DNA from 4 places in the Streptomyces sp. NPDC021093 genome. Region 3 is predicted to be linked to each of the others. Evidence: riboswitches for the same ligand, from Rfam matches in the RefSeq annotation. Region 3 holds a riboswitch; each other region holds the start of a gene.
The links. A riboswitch is a leader RNA that binds a small molecule or an ion and turns the genes downstream of it on or off. The one in region 3 is predicted to bind cobalamin.
Positions count from the first base shown of each region.

Region 1: another riboswitch for cobalamin. It lies ahead of ACH4SP_RS21740 (CbtB-domain containing protein); the one in region 3 lies ahead of metE (5-methyltetrahydropteroyltriglutamate--homocysteine S-methyltransferase).
Region 2: another riboswitch for cobalamin. It lies ahead of ACH4SP_RS38685 (ribonucleoside-diphosphate reductase subunit alpha); the one in region 3 lies ahead of metE (5-methyltetrahydropteroyltriglutamate--homocysteine S-methyltransferase).
Region 4: another riboswitch for cobalamin. It lies ahead of ACH4SP_RS18705 (cobalamin biosynthesis protein); the one in region 3 lies ahead of metE (5-methyltetrahydropteroyltriglutamate--homocysteine S-methyltransferase).

Region 1 covers NZ_JBIRQJ010000006.1:632,927-638,440, reverse strand. Annotated here, with positions in the region: gene ACH4SP_RS21760 (HAD-IIA family hydrolase) at 95-874, shown strand; gene ACH4SP_RS21755 (hypothetical protein) at 979-1,551, shown strand; gene ACH4SP_RS21750 (class F sortase) at 1,631-2,320, shown strand; gene ACH4SP_RS21745 (CbtA family protein) at 2,293-3,096, opposite strand; gene ACH4SP_RS21740 (CbtB-domain containing protein) at 3,113-3,331, opposite strand; cobalamin riboswitch at 3,366-3,528, opposite strand; gene ACH4SP_RS21735 (GAF and ANTAR domain-containing protein) at 3,827-4,654, opposite strand; gene ACH4SP_RS21730 (GAF and ANTAR domain-containing protein) at 4,713-5,465, opposite strand.
Region 2 covers NZ_JBIRQJ010000017.1:18,692-24,205, reverse strand. Annotated here, with positions in the region: gene ACH4SP_RS38685 (ribonucleoside-diphosphate reductase subunit alpha) at 1-1,758, opposite strand, end outside; cobalamin riboswitch at 1,898-2,039, opposite strand; gene ACH4SP_RS38680 (GNAT family N-acetyltransferase) at 2,110-2,610, opposite strand; gene ACH4SP_RS38675 (CstA-like transporter-associated (seleno)protein) at 2,766-2,954, opposite strand; gene ACH4SP_RS38670 (carbon starvation CstA family protein) at 3,071-5,299, opposite strand; gene ACH4SP_RS38665 (hypothetical protein) at 5,494-5,514, opposite strand, start outside.
Region 3 covers NZ_JBIRQJ010000002.1:657,217-662,730, reverse strand. Annotated here, with positions in the region: gene aceB (malate synthase A) at 1-772, shown strand, start outside; gene ACH4SP_RS07930 (3-hydroxybutyryl-CoA dehydrogenase) at 769-1,674, shown strand; cobalamin riboswitch at 1,848-2,066, shown strand; gene metE (5-methyltetrahydropteroyltriglutamate--homocysteine S-methyltransferase) at 2,230-4,548, shown strand; gene ACH4SP_RS07920 (hypothetical protein) at 4,660-5,118, opposite strand; gene ACH4SP_RS07915 (serine/threonine-protein kinase) at 5,232-5,514, opposite strand, start outside.
Region 4 covers NZ_JBIRQJ010000005.1:617,750-623,263, reverse strand. Annotated here, with positions in the region: gene ACH4SP_RS18720 (lysozyme) at 87-866, shown strand; gene ACH4SP_RS18715 (anion permease) at 1,023-2,309, shown strand; gene ACH4SP_RS18710 (hypothetical protein) at 2,323-2,544, shown strand; cobalamin riboswitch at 2,658-2,796, shown strand; gene ACH4SP_RS18705 (cobalamin biosynthesis protein) at 2,833-3,825, shown strand; gene ACH4SP_RS18700 (cobyric acid synthase) at 3,822-5,393, shown strand; gene ACH4SP_RS18695 (putative cobaltochelatase) at 5,486-5,514, shown strand, end outside.

The DNA.
Region 1 (5,514 bases), on a different contig from region 3:
GCCCGATCCGCCGGACAGACCCTAGGCTGGGGGCGTGCACAGGGTTGTGCGCGCCCCTTGTCTTCATGTGTACGTACGGCGGGAGTCCCACCAGATGGCAGAGCGCAAGCCGATCGAATCCTGGCTCACCGACATGGACGGGGTCCTCATCCACGAGGGCGTCCCGATCCCCGGCGCCGACGCCTTCATCAAGAAGCTCCGGGACACCGGCAAGCCCTTCCTGGTGCTCACCAACAACTCCATCTACACCGCCCGTGACCTGCACGCACGCCTCGCCCGGATGGGCCTGGACGTGCCGGTCGAGAACATCTGGACCTCCGCGCTCGCCACCGCCCGGTTCCTGGACGACCAGCGCCCCGGCGGCACCGCGTACGTCATCGGCGAGGCCGGTCTGACCACCGCGCTGCACGACATCGGGTACGTGCTCACGGACCACAAGCCGGACTACGTCGTCCTCGGCGAGACCCGGACGTACTCCTTCGAGGCCCTCACCAAGGCGATCCGGCTGATCAACGGGGGCGCCCGCTTCATCTGCACCAACCCCGACGAGACCGGGCCCTCCGCCGAGGGCCCGCTGCCCGCCACCGGTGCGGTTGCCGCGCTGATCACCAAGGCGACCGGCAAGAAGCCGTACTTCGCGGGCAAGCCCAACCCGCTGATGATGCGCACCGGCCTCAACGCCATCGGCGCGCACTCCGAGACCAGCGCGATGATCGGCGACCGGATGGACACCGACGTGCTGGCGGGCCTGGAGGCGGGCATGGAGACGTTCCTGGTGCTCACCGGGCTGACCGGCAAGGACGACATCGACACGTACCCGTTCCGGCCGTCCACCGTCGTCGACTCGATCGCGGACCTGGTCGAGCGCATCTGACAGCGCGCAGGGGGACCGCAGGGGCCCGTACGGCGCAGTGACGGGCCCCTGCGGATGCGGAACCTCACGTCCGGGTGAATCTTCGGAGTACCAGGAGGTTCACCATGCGCTCATCGCAGCTCACTCTGTGTGCGGGTGCGGTACTCGCGGCGGTACTCGTCCCCGCGCCCGCCGCCCTTGCCGCAGTACCGGCCGTCCCACCGGCCTTCCCCGTGCCGGCCGCCGTGGCCGAGAACGAAGAGTCCCACGGCAGCGTCACCGTCACCCCGTCCACCATCGCGGCCGGCGGGGAGGTGGATCTGCGGGTCAGCGTGTGCGGCGGCAAGAAGGCCGTCGGCACGTCGGAGGCGTTCTCCTCGCCCGCGTACTTCAACCCCGCCGCCGACGGCGGCCTGTTCGCCGAGGCGCGCATCCGCTCCGACGCCCAGGGCCGCGACTACGGCATCACCGTCAAGTGCGAGGACGGCGCGGGCAACGCCAGCGGCAACGTCACCGTCGTCCACCACAGGACCGAACCGACCGCTCCCGTCCGCGCGGGCGGCGGCGGCACCGCCCTGGCCGCCGAGTCCGACGGCCCCGGCACCTCGCACACCCTGATCGGCCTCGGCCTCGCGGGTGCGGCAGCCGTCGCCATCGCCGGCCGCTCGGTGCGCCGCCGCCGCAACACCTCGCACTAGAGGGCGCCCTGTAGGGGCGCGGGGAACTGCGCGACCAGCCACAACGGACCCGCGCGAAGAACGAAGGGAGCACACCACCATGGGCACCGACCACCCCGCTTCCGGCAAAGGCCGGATGCTCACCGGCATCGCCTGGGCGGTGCTGCTCCTCGGACTGTGGCTGTGGGGCCGCGACCTCACCGACGGCGCGGGCGGCAACTCCGCCCCGACCACCGGTGACGTGGCCGCGGTGGGACGCCCACTGCTGCAGGTCGAACTGCCCGACGCGCACGAACCGTTCGCGGGCGTCCGCCCCGGCCGTCTCGACGTCCCCTCGCTCGGCATCAGGGCGCCGGTCAGCGCGCGCGGGCTCGACGCAGGGGGCGCGGTCGACCCGCCGCCGTACGAGCAGCCGCGCGAGGTCGGCTGGTACCGCGACGGCACCCGTCCCGGAGCGAGCGGAGTCGCACTGCTCGTGGGGCACGTCGACACCAGGAGCAAGCCGGCCGTGTTCTACGGCCTCAGCTCCGCCCGTCCCGGCGAACAGGTCAAGATCACCGGGGCGGACGGAACGGTCACCGAGTTCACCGTCGAGGACGTCCAGGTCTTCAGCCGGGACAAGTTCGACGCGAAGAAGGTGTACGGACCGCGCGAGGACGGCCGCGCCGAACTGCGGCTGATCACCTGCGGCGGTACGTACGACCACAACGCCCGCTCCTACACGGCCAATGTGGTCGTCTCCGCCTATCTGACGGGCGTCACTCAGGCCCCGGCGGCCGCCACGTCCTGAGCGGGTGCGGCCTGAGCGGGGGCGGGTGAACCGGCCCGCTTCGCGGCACGCAGCCCCAGTCCGCCGAAGACCGCGGCGAACACGGCCCACAGCAGCAGCTGCGACCCGAGCGACAGCACCCGGAAGTCCCACAACAGCGTTGCCGGTACGGGGACTTCATCCGGATTGCCGGGCAGCAGGAACAGGACGGCGAGAGTGGCCGCCCCGGTCAGGAACACCGCGCCGTGCCGCACCGGCTCCGCCTTGCCCGCCAGGCGCACGTAGAGCTGCCAGGCCAGCAGCATGCCCAGGATCGAGATGACCACGGCGGCCAGCCACAGCGTCTGGCGTTCGCCGACGGTGTTGGCGTCGCCGACGCCGGGCGGCGCGGCCGGGTAACGCAGCCCCGGCAGCAGCGCGACCGCGACGAACGCCGCGGCACAGAACGCGAGGGCACGCGGCCAGGCCCGTACCAGGAAACCGGTCCGACGGTGCACCAGCGCGTAGGCGACCGCGAACAGCGCGCCCATGGCCAGGCCCGCGATCACGGCCGTGACGACCAGGCCGAAGTGCTGCTGGGAGCGGGAGAAGAGTTCCTCGTGGTGCTCGGCTACGGCGCCCGCCGCCGCGTGGGCGTGCTCGGCCGCCTCCGCCTTGGCCGAGCGCGCCTCTTCGAGGACGATCGCCCGGTCCATCACCGGCTCGGCGAGGAGGAGTGAGAAGAGGCCCGTGACCAGGCCTGCGACCCCGCCCGCCGCGAGACCGCGGCCGAGCAGGGTGAGAGTGGGGTTGCTCATGTGCGTACGGCCCCGATCAGTGGCAAGGGGCACCGAAGAGGTGCCGGCCGTCGTGCGAGAACTCGTGCAGGTAGCTGCCGGTCGCGGAGATGATGTGGCCGTTGTCCATGAACACGGCGTACAGCGCGATCAGTGCGACGATCACGGCGGCGGCCAGGATCAGCAGATCCCGGGTGCGGGTCGTCGCGGACGCCAGGTCGGTGGTCTGTACGGACTGCTGGGCAGACGCGGACATGTCGGGTGAGCCTCCTTCTGGGGTTTCCACGCCCCAAAGCAGGAGGACGACGGGTCAGTTCCTGACTCCCACGGCCGCATGCGGCAGCTGTGGTCACAGTGGCGGGACCGCCCCGGAATCGCACCGGAGTTCCTGTCCACCGTCGCCTCGAAGTGTGGAGTTGTCCTCCGGAGAGTCCCAGCCTGGCTGTGCACTGTCAATATGCCCCAGGGGGGCGTGCGAGATGACCCAGGGGCGCGCGAAGGTACCTGGCCCGGCCGACTGCTCGCTCCCCCCGGAGCCGTCGGCCGGGCTGGTCCTCGACCGCGCGCGCACGAACTGCGGGAGAAGCCCGGCGCCGTCGCGGGAGGTTCTGGGAAAACCAACTCGGAATACGGGCCGGGGGCTGGGGCCGCATCACCACTCTAGAGCGGTCAAGCGCCGTTCTCCATAGCGCAATTGACGCAATGTCACGGCAAAGTAGCTGCGGGTGTCACTCTTGTGGTCACCGCAGCGTCAGCGGGAACCCTTTTCTTCGCTCTTGTCCTTGCTGAGGCGCTTCGCGGGGGACCCCCCGCGGGATTTCGTACGGGACTCCGCAGGGGGTTTCCTACGGATCTCCGCCGAGTCCAGCGTCCCCAGGACGAGCTCCAGCGCCACCTCCGACAGCGCCAGCTGACTCCGTCGGGCATACGACCGCAGCTCGGTGAACGCCTCGTCCACCGAGATCGCCCACCGCTCGGCCAGCATCCCCTTGGCCTGCTCCAGGCGCACCCGGTTGGTCAGCGCCGTCTGGAGCTGCCCGGCGAGCAGTTCGTTCTGCCGGATGGTGCGCTGCTGGAGGATGCCGATGGTCGCGGCGTCCGCGAGGGCCTGTGCCAGTTCGACGTCGCCGGGGCCCAGCTTCAGGTGGGGCGTGGTGGCGAACAGGTTCAGGGCGCCGATCACCGTGTCGCGCAGCCGCAGCGGGATCGCGTACGTGGTGTGGAAGCCGTACTCCCGGGCGCGCGGCGCGAACACCGGCCAGCGCTCCAGGGTCTCCGGGGTGTCCAGGGCGACCGGCAGGACGGCCGTACGGCCGCGGAAGCAGTCCAGGCAGGGGCCCTCCTGATGCTGGATCTCCAACAGGTCCAGCAGCCAGGCGCGTTCGTCGGACGACGCGGCGGTCTGCAGCTGGCCGTGCTGGTTGACCAGCATCAGCCCGGCGGCCGACACGTCGAGCAGCTCCACGCAGCGGGCGGCCAGCCGCTGGAGGAATTCGATCACGTCGAAGTCGTCGACCAGGGTGTCGGCGAGCTCGACGAAGGCCGTCGCGATCTTCTGTTCGCGCACGGTGCTGTCCATGCCTGTCACCTACATCTGTCGTGCTGCCGAGTGGGGCGCCCGGAGCGCTTCCCAAGAGTCATCGTGCCGTTTCCGATCCGTCGCCGTCGCGCAGTGCTCCGTCCGGGGTGAAACGCAGTCGCCGTGCCACGACGTCCCTGGCTACTTCCAGGATGGGCTCATCGGCGGCGTACGCATATGCCCGCAGCCGTACCAGGGCCGCCGCCGGGGGCACTCCCAGCCGTACCGAGATCATTCCGGTGGCCTGGTGCACCTCCGCCCGGTACAGCGACGCGTCGATCGCCAGCCAGTTGCCGGCACCGGGATCCTCGGGCTCCGTACTGCCCAGCAGGGTCAGGGTCAGCGCGTCGGAGAACACCAGCAGGTCGGCGATCGACCGCTGGTCCAGCGGTCCTGGCCCGGCCCGCCTGCAGGTGAGCACCCCCACCAGGATCGCGCCGATCTGCAGCGGTACGGAGAACACCGCCCGCACCCCGAGCTTCTCCGCGCCGGGCAGGAAGCCGGGCCAGCGCTCCCGGGAAACCAGGTCCAGATCGCCCTCCAGGACGAGCCGGCCGGTGCGCAGCGCATCCGTACCGGGACCCTCGCCGAGCGTGAACTGGAGATCCTCCAGCGCGACGTCCGCAGGACCGGAGAACCACACGGGTTCACCGCCGCTGTGCTGCAGCGCGGAGGCGCCGCCGGAGAGCGTGACGGCCAGCCCGTCCACGCCCAGAACCTCGGCGCAGTGGCGGGCGAAGGACCCGTCGAGTCCGGCTGTGCGGCGGACCGCCAGTTCGTCGAGCAGGGCGGTCATGCGGGTGGTGACCACGCCCTCCTCCCGAGGTGTGCTGAGCGGGGTACTGCAGAGTGTGATGGAA
Region 2 (5,514 bases), on a different contig from region 3:
CGGCCAGGAGACCTGGACGCCGTAGTGGTCGGGGTGCAGCACGCCGCGCGCGGTGCGGGTCTTCTCCCAGGCGGGGAGGGGGCCCGAGCGCTCGGCGAGGTCGCAGGACGCCTCGTACGCCGCGAGCATGATCCGCTCGGCGATCTTCGTGGAGAGCGCGGCGGCCTCCGCGGAGTCGAACGGCAGCTTCAGCTTGAAGAAGACGTCCTGGAGACCCATGGCGCCGAGGCCCACCGGACGCCACTTCGAGTTGGAGTTCCCGGCCTGCTCGGTCGGGTAGAAGTTGATGTCCACGACGCGGTCGAGGAAGGTGACGGCCGTGCGGACCGTCTCGTCCAGGCGGTCCCAGTCGATGTCGCGGGTGGCGGTGTCGACGAAGGCGCCCATGTTGACCGAGCCGAGGTTGCAGACGGCGGTCTCGCCGTCGTTCGTGACCTCAAGGATCTCGGTGCAGAGGTTGGAGGAGTGGACCGTGTGGCCCGGCTCCGCCGTCTGGTTGGCGGTGCGGTTGGAGGCGTCCTTGAACGTCATCCAGCCGTTGCCGGTCTGCGCGAGGGTGCGCATCATGCGGCCGTACAGCTCGCGCGCCGACATCGACTTCTTGGCGAGACCGGCGGCCTCCGCCTTGCGGTAGGCGGCGTCGAACTCCTCGCCCCACAGGTCCACCAGCTCGGGGACGTCGGCGGGGGAGAAGAGCGACCACTGGCCGTCCTGGTCCACGCGGCGCATGAACTCGTCCGGGATCCAGTGCGCCAGGTTCAGGTTGTGCGTACGGCGGGCGTCCTCGCCGGTGTTGTCGCGGAGCTCCAGGAACTCCTCGATGTCCGCGTGCCAGGTCTCCAGGTAGACGGCGGCGGCGCCCTTGCGCCGGCCGCCCTGGTTCACGGCCGCGACCGAGGCGTCCAGGGTCTTCAGGAACGGCACGATGCCGTTCGAGTGACCGTTGGTGCCGCGGATCAGGGAGCCGCGGGCGCGGATGCGGGAGTACGAGAGACCGATGCCGCCGGCGTGCTTGGAGAGGCGCGCGACCTGGTGGTAGCGGTCGTAGATCGAGTCCAGCTCGTCCATCGGGGAGTCGAGGAGGTAGCAGGACGACATCTGGGGGTGGCGGGTGCCGGAGTTGAAGAGCGTCGGCGAGGACGGGAGGTAGTCCAGGCGGCTCATCAGGCGGTACAGCGAGGCGACCTCGGCGAGAGCCCGCTCGCTGTCGTCCTCGGCCAGACCGGAGGCCACGCGCAGCATGAAGTGCTGCGGGGTCTCGATGACCTGGCGGGTGATCGGGTGGCGCAGCAGGTAGCGGCTGTAGACCGTGCGCAGGCCGAAGTACTCGAAGCGGTCGTCGCCGTCCAGGTCGACCAGCTCGTCCAGAGCCGCCGCGTGCTTGGCGACGAAGTCGGCCGTACGGTCCGCGATGAGCCCTTCGCGGTGGCCGACGGAGACGGACTCGGAGAAGCAGTTCACGCCCTGGGTGGCTGCTTCGTCCCGGATCGTACGGGCGAGCAGGCGGGCCGCGAGGCGCGAGTACGCCGGGTCCTCGGAGATGAGTCCTGCGGCGGACTCGGTGGCGAGCTCTCGCAGCTCGGCGGCGTCCGAGCGTGCGTTGCGCCCACGCAGGGCGGCGGCTGCGACCCGGCCGGGGTCGGTGTCGGGCAGGTCGGCGGTGAGGTCGGTCAGGGTGCGCAGGAGCGCGGTCCCGGGCGCGTCCTGGCTGTCCTGAGACTGTTGTGCGGTGGCCGGATCGACTGGCGCGATGGTCACGTGGGGGCTCTCCCTCGCTCGGCGCGGGGCCTGCGGCGGAGGGGGCGCGCGGGCACACGGCACCCCGGAAAGGGGCGCACGTCGCCTGGCGTCCACCGGCCCAACCACGAGGCCCGGACGTATCGGTATCCGGTTCGGTCGAGCCGGATGCGCTGTCGGCAGGTCCTCGGACTTGGCGGTACGCAAAAGCGCACATGACACACCGTTGCGGGACAGTTCCGGATTCTCACCGGATTCCCCTGCGACGACAGCGAGCACGAGCATACATGTGGTGGGTCCTCGTTGGAGAACCCACCACATCTTGTGTCGCGCGTCGCGAGGCTTCACAAGTGGAAGCGGGCCAGATGGGTCCTAGAGCTCCAGTTTGTACGTCAACAGGGACAGTCCAGGCACCGGTTCCCAGTCCCGTTCCGGCGTCCGTACGAAGCCCAGCCGCTCGTAGATCCGGTGTGCCCCGAGCATGGTCGGCTGGGTCGACATCACCAGCCGTACGACGCCCTCCTCGGCCTTCGCACGGGCTATGCAGGCGCGTACGAGGCTCTCGCCCGCCCCGCGCCCCCTGGCCCGGTGCGCGACCGCGAGCATGCGGAACTCGGCCTCGCCGGGGACGGCGATGTCCTGCAGCTCGGTGCCCTGCGGGGCGTAGGTGACGGTGCCGAGGAGCGTGCCGTCGGCATCGGCGGCGACCAGCAGGTCGGCCCGGGCGGCACGGGAGGCGGCGTCGCGCAGCACGAGCAGATACGGATCCTCCGCGCCGTCGTCGAGGAAGCCGTCGTCGAGGGAGACGCGGGCGGTGATCTCGCCGACCTCGGTGTATTCGTGGGGCTCGGCGAGCCTGATCGTGATGTCCATGGAGGGCAGTGTGCAACGCGTACGGCCCGGCGGCCCACCCCGTTTCGAGGGGCGGGACACCAGGCCGTACGAGAGGGCTCAGCGGGTCCTCAGCGAGGTCCTGACGGATCCTGACGAGGTCCTGGCAGGTCCTCGGCGAGGTGCGGGCGAGGTGCTCAGCAGCAGCGGAAGCCCGACCTGGGGTCGCCCTCGCGGGCGTCCGTGCGGCTGCGCTCGAAGGCGCGGCGGGTCATCACCCGGGCGCCCGGGTCGTGCGACCGGGCGTGTGCGACATACCGGTCGTACGTCGCCTCTCCGGTCACTTCCCGTACGTACCAACGCAGTCGGCCCAGCCGGTGGCGCACCGCGGCGACGGTCCGGGCGGTGACGCTCCGGGCGCCGGTGGTCCGTGCACCGGCGGCCCGGGTACTGGCGGTCCGGGCGTCGGCGGTCCGGGCGTCGGCGGTCCGGGCGGTGGTGTTCACACCTTCTCCTCCTCGCTTCCGCGCGGGCCGCCCTCCGGGCCGACGCCCGCCGCGACCAGCTCCGCCTTCTCCTCCTTGGTGGCGAAGAGCGAGGCGGGGGCGACGATCTTCGACTCGACGTAGGGGGTTTCGCTGAGCGTGACCGCGGCCGGGTGGCGGATCGCCTTCAGGCAGGCGCGGCAGGCCTCGAAGAGGACCACGACGATCAGCACGGCGAAGAGGATCGAAAGGACCCCGTCGACCGTGGAGTTGGTGACGATGGTCTCCATCTGGTCGCGGTTCTTGGCGAGTCCGACCTTGTCGAGGCCCTTGTCGAGTGCGCTCTGGTAGACGTCGCGCTGGGCGAAGAAGCCCACCTTCGGGTCGGCGGAGAAGATCTTCTGCCAGCTCGCGGTGAGCGTCACCGCCACGTCCCAGAGCAGCGGAACGGCCGTCACCCAGGCCCACTTGAGGCGGCCGGACTTGATCAGCAGGGTGGTGCAGACGGCGAGTGCGACGGCGGCGAGCAGCTGGTTGGCGATGCCGAACAGCGGGAAGAGCTGGTTGATGCCGCCGAGCGGGTCGTGCACGCCGACCCAGAGGAAGTAGCCCCAGGCGATGACGACGATCGCGCTGGCGATCCAGACGCCGGGCCGCCAACTGACGTTCTTGAACGGCTTGTAGATGTTGCCCAGCATGTCCTGGAGCATGAACCGGCCCACGCGGGTGCCCGCGTCGAGCGTCGTCAGGATGAACAGCGCCTCGAACATGATGGCGAAGTGGTACCAGAACGCCTTCATCGCGGCGCCGCCGAAGGCCGCCGAGAAGATCTCCGAGAGGCCGAGCGCGAAGGTCGGCGCGCCGCCCGTCCGGTGCAGCAGGCTGGCCTCCTCGACGTCCTTGGCGGCCTGTGCCAACTGGTCGGGGGAGATGGTGAATCCGAGGTTGCCGACGGCTGTGGAGGCCGCCTGGACGGTGTCGCCGACCACGCCCGCGGGCGCGTTGACCGCGAAGTAGAGGCCGGGGTCGATGATGCAGGCGGCGATCAGCGCCATGATCGCGACGAACGACTCGACCAGCATGGAGCCGTAGCCGATCGTCCGGATCTGCGTTTCCTTCTGGATCATCTTCGGGGTGGTGCCCGAGGAGATCAGCGAGTGGAAGCCGGAGAGCGCGCCGCACGCGATGGTGATGAAGACGAACGGGAACAACGACCCCGCGAAGACAGGACCCGTCCCGCTCGTCGCGAACTTCGTGATGCCGTCCATCTTGAGCGTCGGCAGGGCGATGAGCACCCCGATCGCGAGCAGACCGATCGTGCCGATCTTCATGAAGGTGGAGAGGTAGTCGCGCGGGGCGAGCAGCAGCCACACCGGAAGCACCGAGGCCAGGAATCCGTAGATCACCATCCAGATGACCAGCGTGCCCGGCTCCAGCGTGAAGGTCTCGGCCCACGAGGACTCGGCGACCCAGCCGCCCGCGACGATCGCGAGCAGCAGCAGCGCGACGCCGATCAGCGACACCTCGGTGACCCGGCCCGGACGCAGGATGCGCAGGTAGACGCCCATGAAGAGGGCGATCGGGATGGTCATGCCGATGGAGAAGACGCCCCAGGGGGACTCGGCGAGCGCGTTCACGATGATCAGCGCGAGCACCGCGAGCAGGATGATCATGATCGCGAACACGGCGATCAGCGCGGCCGCGCCGCCCACCGCGCCGATCTCGTCCCGCGCGATCTGGCCGAGCGAACGGCCGTCGCGGCGGGTGGAGAAGAACAGCGTGACCATGTCCTGGACGGCGCCCGCGAAGATCACGCCCGCCACGATCCAGATCGTGCCGGGCAGGTATCCCATCTGGGCGGCCAGCACGGGTCCGACCAGCGGACCCGCGCCCGCGATGGCCGCGAAGTGGTGGCCGAACAGGACGCGCCGGTCGGTGGGGTGGAAGTCCACGCCGTCGTTGAGGCGTTCGGCCGGGGTGGCCCGGGTCTTGTCGACCTTGAGGACGCGGTTCGCGATGAACTTCGAGTAGAAGCGGTACGCGATGGCGTACGAGCCCAGTGCCGCGGCCAGCATCCACGCGGCGGAGACCTCCTCCCCGCGGGAGAGGGCGAGCACCGCCCAGCCGGCCGCGCCGACGAGCGCCACCAGACTCCAGATCACCACGGACTTGGGCGACAGCTTGCGGGCGGGGCCGGGGGAGCCCCCGGCCTGCTCGGTCTCGGCTGTCGGTCTCGGCTCTGCCATGGCGGTCCGTCCCCTCGCGCGATCATCCTCGTAACGTGCGCGAAATCTAGGGGCTGTGACCGCGCTGCGTAACCCCCTGTCCGCATATCGGTATGGACAAGGGGCGACCATCGCAGGTCAGCGGGGTACCGGCGGCAATGTGTCGAGGCGTGCGACGTGTTGTCGGCCGGGGTGTCGAGGAGCTGTGCGCGTGCTCAGCAGGCGTATTCGCGGTT
Region 3 (5,514 bases):
GGGACGCTGGGACTACCTGTTCAGTCTGATCAAGACCCTCGGCCACCGCTCCGACTTCGTCCTGGCGGACCGCTCGCAGATCACCATGACGGCCCCCTTCATGCGCGCGTACACCGACCTCCTGGTCCGCACCTGCCACAGGCGCGGCGCCCATGCCATCGGCGGCATGGCCGCACAGATCCCCGGCCAGGAACCGGCCGCCGACGAGGCCGCCTTCGCCGCGGTGCGGCTGGACAAGGAGCGCGAGGCCGAGGACGGCTTCGACGGCACCTGGGTGGCCCACCCCGGCCTGGTGCCGCTGAGCCGCACCGCCTTCGACGACGTGCTCGGACAGCGTCCGCACCAGATCGACCGCACCCGTGAGGACGTCGACGTGGCGCCCGCCGACCTCCTCGCGGTCCGCCGCTCCGGCGGCACTCCCACCCCGGAGGGCATCCGCACCAACGTCTCCATCGCGCTGCGCTACTTCGACGCCTGGCTGCGCGGAGAGGGCGCCGTCCCCCTGAACGGCCTGGTGGAGGACGCGTCGACAGCCGAGATCGCCCGCGCCCAGATCTGGCAGTGGATCCGGCACGGCTGCGTCACCCGTGACGCGGTGCGCCGGATCGTGGACGAGGAGGTGGCCGCCCTGGGCGCCGAGTACCCGTGGGCACAGGTCGACGAGGTCCGCGCGCTCTTCGAACGTGCCGCCCTGGCAAGGGACTTGCCCGCCTTCTTCACCACCGACGCCTACACCCGCCACCTCGTCACCAAGTCCGGAGGCCGCTCGTGAACACTCCGATCAGCACGAACGCCCCGATCAGCACGAACGCGACGATCAGCAGGGTCGGCATCGTCGGCGGCGGGCAGATGGGCGCCGGAATCGCGGAGGTCTGCGCACGCGCCGGGCTGCACACGGTCGTCTGCGAGGCCGACGCCCTCGCCGCCCGCGCGGCTCGCGAACGCGTCGCCGTCTCCCTGGAACGCGCCGTCCAGCGCGGCAAGCTGGACCGCATCTCCGCCGAGTACGCCATGGAGCGGCTGGTCTTCACCGGCAGCCTCGACGACCTCGCCGACCGGCAACTCGTCGTCGAGGCCGTCGTGGAGAACCCCGCCGCCAAGACGGAGGTCTTCGCCGCGCTCGACAAGATCGTCGAGGACCCCGAAGCCGTACTGGCCACCAACACCTCCTCGATCCCCGTCATGCGCCTGGGCATGGCCACCCGCCGCGCGGACCGCGTCCTGGGGCTGCACTTCTTCAACCCGGTGCCCGTCCTCCCGCTCGTCGAGGTGGTGACCTCGCTCCACACGTCGCCCCAGGCGGTCGCCCTCGCCGAGGAGTTCGCCACCACGGCGCTCGGCAAGACCGTGGTCCGCTCCCAGGACCGCGCCGGATTCGTCGTCAACGCCCTCCTCGTCCCGTATCTCCTCTCCGCGATCCGGATGGCCGAGTCCGGGTTCGCCACCGCCGCCGACCTCGACGCCGGCATGGAACTGGGCTGCGCGCACCCCATGGGACCGCTGAAGCTCGCCGACCTGATCGGTCTGGACACGGTCGCCTCCATCGCGGAGTCCCTCTACGACGAGTTCAAGGAACCGCTGTACGCCCCGCCGCCACTGCTCCAGCGGATGGTCGAGGCGGGACTGCTCGGCCGCAAGACGGGCCGCGGATTCCACCGGTACGACCAGGGCTGAGGGGCCAGGGCCGGTCGCGGCGCCGAGGGGCGTGCGACAGGGGAGAAGCCGGGTGCGCCAAGGGCGGGAGGTCCGCGGCGCACCCGGCCGCACGCTTGATTCCCGCTGGAAACCGTGTCTCTTTTCACGCTCCGGAGTACGAACCCCCGTGACGGCAGGGGGTCTCGGCGCCTAGTGTGTCGGGTGCAACTGGTTCGCCCTGCCCGCCAGGCAGGCGCGTCGTAAGAGGGAACCCGGTGAGAATCCGGGACTGCCCCGCAGCGGTAAGTGGGAACGACCGCCGTCATGAGCACTGGGTCCGGCCAAGGACCCGGGAAGCGACGGCCAGTAGGAATCTGCCCCGGCAGGTGTGCCCGCGAGTCCGAAGACCTGCCCGTTGCCCGTACGCGACCGTTCGCGTGCGGACATCCCGGTGACCTCGTGGGCGGGTCGGCGTACATATCAGGTGGAGACCGCGCCCGTCGCGCGCGTGCCGATCCACCTGGTTCCGTCATCCCTTCGCGTCCGTGATCCGTCTCCGGGATTCTCAGGAGTCATCTCGCGAAGGAGATTTCCGTGACAGCGAAGTCCGCAGCCGCGGCAGCACGATCCACCGTGTACGGCTACCCCCGCCAGGGCCAGAACCGTGAGCTCAAGAAGGCCATCGAGGGCTACTGGAAGGGCCGCGTCACCGCCGCCGCCCTCCAGGAGGCCGCGAAGGACCTGCGCCGCACGAACTGGCAGCAGCTGGCCGACGCCGGCATCCACGAGGTGCCCACCGGTGACTTCTCGTACTACGACCACGTCCTGGACACCAGTGTCATGGTCGGCGCTGTCCCCGCCCGCCACCGCGGCGCCGTCGCCGCCGACGTCCTCGACGGCTACTTCGCCATGGCACGCGGAAACCAGGACGTGGCACCCCTGGAAATGACCAAGTGGTTCGACACCAACTACCACTACCTCGTACCTGAGTTGGGCCCGGACACCGTCTTCGCGGCCGACTCCACCAAGCAGGTCGCCGAGCTGAAGGAGGCCCTCGCGCTCGGCCACACCGCGCGCCCGGTCCTCGTCGGCCCGGTCACCTATCTGCTGCTCGCCAAGCCCGCCCCCGGTGTCGCAGCCGACTTCGAGCCGCTCACCCTGCTGGACCGGCTGCTGCCCGTGTACGCCGAGGTCCTCGCCGACCTCCGGGCGGCCGGGGCCGAATGGGTGCAGCTGGACGAGCCCGCCCTGGTCCAGGACCGCACCCCGGCGGAGCTGAACGCCGCCGCCCGCACCTACCGCGAGCTGGGTGCCCTCACCGACCGGCCGCAACTCCTCGTCGCCTCCTACTTCGACCGGCTCGGCGACGCCCTCCCGGTGCTCGCCAAGGCGCCGATCGAGGGTCTGGCACTGGACTTCACCGATGCCGCGGCCGCCAACCTCGACGCGCTGGCCGCGGTCGGCGGGCTGCCCGGCAAGCGCCTGATCGCGGGCGTCGTCAACGGCCGCAACATCTGGATCAACGACTTCGAGAAGTCCCTCAGCACGCTCGGCACCCTCCTCGGCCTCGCCGACCGGGTCGACGTGGCCGCCTCCTGCTCCCTCCTGCACGTCCCCCTCGACGCACAGGCCGAACGCGACGTCGACCCGCAGATCCTCCGCTGGCTGGCCTTCGCCCGGCAGAAGACGACCGAGATCGTCACGCTGACCAGGGGCCTGACCCAGGGCACCTCGGCCATCACCGCCGAACTCGCCGCGAACCGCGCCGACCTGGCCTCCCGCGCCAATTCCCCCATCACCCACGACCCGGCCGTCCGCAACCGGGTCGCCGCCGTCACCGACGCGGACGGCCGCCGCTCCGCACCGTACGAGGAGCGGGCCACCGCCCAGCGCGCCCACCTCGGGCTCCCGCTGCTGCCCACGACCACCATCGGGTCGTTCCCGCAGACCACCGAGCTGCGCACCGCGCGCGCCGACCTGCGCGCCGGACGCATCGACACGGCGGGCTACGAGGAGCGCATCGAGTCCGAGATCCGTGACGTCCTCTCCTTCCAGGAGAAGGCCGGCATCGACGTCCTGGTGCACGGCGAGCCCGAGCGCAACGACATGGTGCAGTACTTCGCCGAACAGCTCACCGGCTACCTGGCCACCCAGCACGGCTGGGTCCAGTCCTACGGCACCCGCTACGTCCGCCCGCCGGTCCTGGCCGGCGACATCTCGCGGCCCGAACCGATGACGGTGCGCTGGACGTCGTACGCGAACTCCCTCACCGACCGCCCGGTCAAGGGCATGCTGACCGGTCCCGTGACCATGCTCGCCTGGTCGTTCGTACGGGACGACCAGCCGCTCGGCGACACCGCCCGCCAGGTCGCACTCGCCCTGCGCGACGAGGTCAACGACCTTGAGGCGGCCGGGACTTCGGTCATCCAGGTCGACGAGCCCGCGCTGCGCGAGACCCTGCCGCTGCGGGCCGCCGACCACGCCGCCTATCTGGACTGGGCGACGGAGTCCTTCCGGCTGAGCACCAGCGGCGTGCGTGACCGGACGCAGATCCACACGCACATGTGCTACGCGGAGTTCGGCGACATCGTCCAGGCCATCGACGACCTCGACGCCGACGTCATCAGCCTGGAAGCGGCCCGCTCCCACATGCAGGTCGCCCGCGAGCTCGCCGAGCACGGCTACCCGCGCGAGGCCGGACCCGGTGTCTACGACATCCACTCCCCGCGCGTCCCCTCCGCCGAGGAGGCAGCAGCCCTGCTCCGCAAGGGACTTGAGGCCATCCCGGCCCAGCGCCTGTGGGTCAACCCGGACTGCGGCCTGAAGACCCGCGGCTGGCCCGAGACCCGGGCGTCGCTGGAGAACCTGGTCGCGGCAGCCCGCACCGTACGGTCGGAACTCCCCGAGTCCTGACCCGGACCGCGGTCGAGGGCCGGGAGGGAGCAACCGCACCGCGCTCCCTCCCGGCCCTCCGGCGGGATGTCCTCGAAGACATCAGGGCGTGCGGCGAGGCACCACCGGCGCTCAGGACTTGGTGGTCGTCCAGGCGCTGCAGGTGCTGTCGACGACGTGCTTGTTGCCCCACGTTCCGGCGCAGACCCGGAACTCAAGGACGTATCCCTCGGTGAAGTCCTTGTTCTTGTACCGGTACTTCTGGAAACCGGCGGTGTTCCAGATGGTCCCCTGCCGGATGGTCCCCTGCCGGATGGTCGCCTGGCTCTCGGGGTAGATGCTGCGCCAGGCGACGAGGGCCGAGCGCCCGTCCTCCTTGTGGTCGACGATCTCGAACCAGTCCCCGGTCCTGCGGTAGCAGGCCTTCCCCACGGAGTTGGAGACGCACTTCATCGCAGACGGAACACTCGCGTCCCACGGCGCGTCGTCGGCCTTCTCGACCGAGAAGATGACGGCCGATGCGCTGCTGATCGTGAACAGGGTCGCGGCGGCGACGCCACCGAGGACGGTGGCTATGCGTGCTTTGAGCAAGGCGGTTACTTCCTGCGACGGTGGTTCAGCCGGAACGCTGAGATTGTAGGGCTGCCCGGCTCCGCTCCCCCAGGTGGTCCGCCGAGCCGCCTCCGCCCGGGGCGCCGCCGCAGTCAGCCCGAGTTCGGCGGGTGCTGCGTGTCGAAGGCGAAGAGCGTGTTCTTGGCCGCGGCCACGACCAGCGCGCGCCCGGCGACAGTTGCCCGCGGGCTCGCGCCCTGCTCCCCCGTCAGGCCCTCGGCCTGCGGGTCCGTCGTCCACAAGGGTGCGCCGTCGCGCGGCGACAGCGCGACCACCCGGCCGCTGGCCGAGCTGAAGTACAGCGTCCCGACGCCCGCCACGGGACCCGACGCCCCCTCCACGCTCGTCTGCCGCGACCACTTCTTCCGGCCGGTC
Region 4 (5,514 bases), on a different contig from region 3:
GTTGGCCGGAGATCGACCGGGTTCTGTGGATCTTCCAGTAGCCTCTGCCCTGATTTGTCATGCACGTAGCCATTCCGGGGGGAACCATGGCCCGTGATCACAAACCGTCCCGTCGGCGCGCCCGTCGGCGCACCCTGTCCCTGTCGGCCGCGGCCGGCCTCACCGCCACGCTGACCCTGGGGACCACGGTCCTGCTGGGCGGCCCGACCGCGGAGGCGGCCGCCAAGCCGCGCGGGCACGACGTCTCCGGCCACCAGAAGAACGTGGACTGGCGGAAGGCGAAGAAGAAGGGCGCGACGTTCGTCTACGTCAAGGCCACCGAGTCCCACACCTACCGCAATCCCTACTTCGCCCAGCAGTACAACGGTTCGCGGCAGGTGGGCATCAAGCGCGGCGCCTATCACTTCGCGCTGCCGCACCAGTCGTCAGGCAGGACCCAGGCCGCCTACTTCGTACGCAACGGAGGGGGCTGGCGGGCCGACGGCCGGACCCTGCCGCCCGCCGTCGACCTGGAGAACAACCCGTACAAGAAGACCAACAAGAGGAACAAGTGCTACGGGCTGAAGCCTGGCCAGATGGTGTCGTGGATCAGGTCCTTCAGCGACGAGGTGCGGCGCAGGACCGGCCGCCGTCCGGTCATCTACACGACCACGCTCTGGTGGAACCAGTGCACCGGGAAGAGCCGGGCCTTCGGCGGGAACCACGCGCTGTGGCTGGCGCGCTACAACTCCTCGCCCGGCGCGCTGCCGGCCGGCTGGTCGTACTGGACCTTCTGGCAGTTCAACAACGGCCGGGGCGCACTTCCGGGTGACCAGAATCTCTTCAACGGCTCACACGGCCGATTGAGTGCCTTCACGCGTCGTTGACGCCCTTGCGAGGGCCCGCCCGCGCCGCCGTTCCGGTGAAAGCGGAACGGCGGCGCGGTGTTTCGGGTCACCGGTACGCCCTCCCCAGTTCACCTTCCGTTCACTCGGGTTACCTACGTTCCAACAGCCACTGACCTCAAACGATTGCCTGGGTAAATGGAACACATCACGCTCCTCCTCGGAATCGTGATCGTCACCGCTCTCGTGTTCGACTTCACGAACGGTTTCCACGACACAGCCAACGCGATGGCCACCACCATCTCGACCGGCGCACTCAAGCCCAAGACGGCGGTGGCCATGTCCGCCGTGCTCAACCTCGTTGGTGCTTTCCTCTCCGTCGAGGTCGCGAAGACGATCTCCGGCGGGCTCATCAACGAGAGCGGCATCACCACAGAAGTGATCTTCGCGGCGCTCGTCGGCGCGATCCTCTGGAACCTGTTGACCTGGCTGATCGGCCTGCCGTCCAGTTCCTCCCACGCACTCTTCGGCGGCCTCATCGGCGCCACACTGATGTCGGTCGGCACCTCGGGCGTCAACGGCAGCGTCGTCATCACCAAGGTGCTGCTGCCCGCGATCGCCGCGCCGATCGTGGCCGGCATCGCCGCCTACCTCGCCACGAAGCTCACCTTCAAGCTGGCGTCCAAGACCGACGAGAAGTCCACCGCCAAGGGCTACCGGGCGGGCCAGATCGCCTCCGCCGGTCTCGTCTCGCTCGCGCACGGCACCAACGACGCGCAGAAGACCATGGGCGTCATCACCCTGGCCCTGGTCACCGGCAACGTGCTGGCCCCCGGCGCGAACCCGCCCCTGTGGGTCATCGTCTCGGCCGGTGTCGCCATCGCCGCCGGTACCTACCTCGGCGGCTGGCGCATCATCCGCACCATGGGCAAGGGCCTCACCGACCTCCGTCCGCCGCAGGGCTTCGCCGCCCAGACCGGCGCCGCGACGGTCATCCTGGCCTCCTCGCACCTCGGCTTCTCCCTCTCCACCACCCAGGTCTGCTCCGGCTCCGTGATGGGCGCCGGACTCGGCCGCAAGGGCGGCGTCGTCCGCTGGTCGACCGCGACCCGGATGTTCGTCGCCTGGGGTCTGACGCTGCCGGCGGCCGGCCTGGTCGCCGCCGCCGCGGAGTACCTGACGGGTCAGGGCGCCTGGGGCGTCACCGTCGTGGCGGTCCTGCTGGTCGCGGGCTCCGGCGTGATCTGGGCCCTGTCGCGCCGCAAGCCGGTCGACCACACCAACGTCACCGCCGACGACCTGGACGCGCCGGCCCCGGCCGAGCCCGCGGGCGTCGTCACGACCGCCATGGCGGCGGTCACCCCGCCCCCGGCCGGTGTGTTCCCGCACGAGGCCACGCACACCACGACGGGCGACCTCAAGGCCACCCTCCACTCCCCCGCCGGAACCCCCACCGAGGCGGCCCGCCCGGCCGCATCGGTCTAAGGACGCACACGACATGAACATCGACTGGGCAGCTCTCGGCACCGTCTTCGGCGTCAGCCTCGTGGCCACCGTGGGTCTGGTGGGCCTGTTCACCCTCGGCATCGTGGGCCTCTCCAAGCAGGAGAGCGCCGCCGCTTCGGGCGGTTCCGCAACCATGGCGCGCACCGGCGCGTACGCCTGCTTCGCGCTGTGCGCGGCGGCCGTGGCGTACGGAATCTTCCTGATCGTCGTCTGAACCCGCACTTCGCCCCACCCCGCCGCCCCGCGCCCCGTGCGCGGGGCGGTTCTGCGTACGCCCCTCGGGCCCGGGGAGCACCGCAGGTCAAGCCCAGGTTGACGGGTGTTCTCGGGGCGTGGTGGACTGCCGGAGCCAATACGGCGGCATGGAGAGGAAGCCGGTGCGAATCCGGCGCGGTCCCGCCACTGTCACGTACCGACCCACCCGGTCGTACGGAAGCCAGGAACTCCCAGCCGCTCGTCACGTCGAACCAGGGCGCGGACCCTGAGTTAAGGACACATCGCCATGCCCGGCTGCGGAACCCGCAGTTCAGCCGCCCCCTGTCCGAGTTCCGCCCGCGTCTTCGCCTACGGCGCCGCCGCCGGACTGCTCGGCGACCTCCTGCTCGGCGATCCCCGGCGGGGCCACCCCGTCGCCGCCTTCGGACGTGCCGCCGGCGCGGTGGAGCGGACGCTGTGGCGCGACCACCGCGGCTGGGGCGCACTGCACACCCTGGTCTGTGTCGGCGGAGCCGCCGGAGCGGCGGCCGTCGCCGCGCGCGCCGTACGCCGCTCCCCCGTCGCTTCCGTCGTCCTGACCGCCGCCGCCACCTGGTCCGTTGTCGGCGGTACGTCGCTGGGGCGCGAGGCCCGTGCCGTCGGCGGGGCGCTCGCCGCCGGTGACCTCGACGTCGCCCGCGAGCGGCTGCCGCACCTGTGCGGGCGGGACCCGCAGGCCCTGGACGGGCAGCAGATGGCGCGCGCGGTCGTGGAGTCGGTCGCCGAGAACACCTCGGACGCGGTCGTGGGCGCGCTGGTCTGGGGCGCGGTCGGCGGCGTGCCGGGGCTGGTGGCCTTCCGCGCGGTGAACACCCTGGACGCGATGGTCGGCCACAAGTCGGCGCGCTACCGGCGCTACGGGTGGGCGTCGGCCCGCCTCGACGACGTCGCGGGCTGGCCGGGTGCCCGGCTGACGGCCGCACTGGCGGTGCTGGCCGGGGACGACTCGCGGGGTGCTCTCGCGGCCTGGCGGACGGATGCGTCGAAGCACCCGAGCCCCAACGCGGGCCCGGTGGAGTCCTCGTTCGCGGGCGCCCTGGGCGTCACGCTCGGCGGGACGCTGTCGTACGCGGGGCGGGTGGAGCACCGGGCGGTGCTCAACGGGGACACCGGGCGGCCCGTGGCCGTACCGGACATCGAGCGTGCGGTGCGGCTGTCGCGCCGGGTGAATGTGCTGGCGCTGGCCGTGTGTGCGGCGGGGCGGCTGGCGTTCTCGTACGCGAAGGGGCGTAACTCATGAGTGGCGGCGGGCTGTTGGTCGCGGGGACCACGTCGGACGCGGGCAAGAGCGTGGTCACGGCGGGGATCTGCCGGTGGCTGGTGCGGCAGGGGGTGAAGGTCGCCCCGTTCAAGGCGCAGAACATGTCGCTGAACTCGTTCGTGACGCGCGAGGGCGCGGAGATCGGGCGCGCCCAGGCGATGCAGGCGCAGGCGGCGCGGGTCGAGCCGACCGCGCTCATGAACCCGGTGCTGCTCAAGCCGGGCAGTGACAGGTCCAGCCAGGTGGTGCTGCTCGGCAAGCCGGTGGGCGAGATGAGCGCGCGGGGCTTCTTCGGCACGGCGGGCGGCAAGGAGTACGGCAAGGGCGTACAGGGCGGCCACCGGGAGGCGCTGCTCGGGACGGTGACCGAGTGCCTGGCCCAGCTGCGCGGCCAGTACGACGCGGTGATCTGCGAGGGCGCGGGAAGCCCCGCGGAGATCAATCTGCGCCGTACGGACATCGTGAACATGGGGATCGCGCGGGCCGCCGACTTCCCGGTGGTGGTGGTCGGGGACATCGACCGCGGTGGTGTCTTCGCGTCGTTCTTCGGTACGACGGCGCTGCTCGCGCGGGAGGACCAGCGGCTGGTCGCGGGGTACTTGGTGAACAAGTTCCGGGGCGATGTGTCGCTGCTTGAGCCGGGTCTCGACATGCTGGAGGACCTGACCGGGCGCAAGACGTACGGCGTGCTGCCGTTCGCGCACGGGCTCGGCATCGACGAGGAGGACGGCCTGCGGGTGTCGATGCGCGGTGCGGTGCGCGAGTCCGTGGTGGCGCCGCCGGTCGGCGAGGACGTGCTGCGGGTCGCGGTGTGCGCGGTGCCGCTGATGTCGAACTTCACGGACGTGGACGCGCTGGCCGCCGAACCGGGAGTGGTCGTGCGTTTCGTGGACCGCGCCGAGGAGCTGGCCGACGCGGACCTGGTGGTCGTGCCGGGAACCCGGGGCACGGTCCGGGCGTTGGAATGGCTGAGGGAGCGGGGGCTCGCGGAGGCCCTGGTGCGGCGGGCGGCCGAGGGTCTGCCGGTGCTGGGGATCTGCGGCGGGTACCAGATGCTGGGGACGCGCATCGAGGACGAGGTCGAGTCGCGGGCCGGACTGGTCGACGGGCTGGGGCTGCTGCCGGTGCGGGTGCGGTTCGCGCGGGAGAAGACCTTGGCGCGGCCGGTGGGCGAGGCGCTCGGCGAGTCCGTCGCGGGTTACGAGATCCACCACGGGGTGGCCGAAGTCCTGGGCGGGGAAGGGTTCATCTCTGATGACGATGGACATGGCTTGGACGGGTGCCGGGTGGGTTCCGTCTGGGGCACCCACTGGCACGGGTCGCTGGAGAGCGACGCCTTCCGGCGCGCCTTCCTGCGGGAGGTCGCGGCGGCGGCCGGGCGGCGTTTCGTGCCGGCGCCGGACACGAGCTTCGAGGCGTTGCGGGAGGAACAGCTCGACAAGCTCGGGGACTTGATCGAGGAGCACGCGGACACGGACGGGTTGTGGCGGCTCATCGAGTCGGGTGCGCCGGTGGGCCTGCCGTTCGTGCCTCCAGGGGCCCCGTAGGGGCGCGGGGAACTGCGCGACCAGCCACGAAGGACCCGCGCGGAACCGTTCAAGCGAATTGGTGTGGAGCCGGAAACGACGATGGAGACCGTATGAGTACGCCTTACCCCTTTACTGCGAT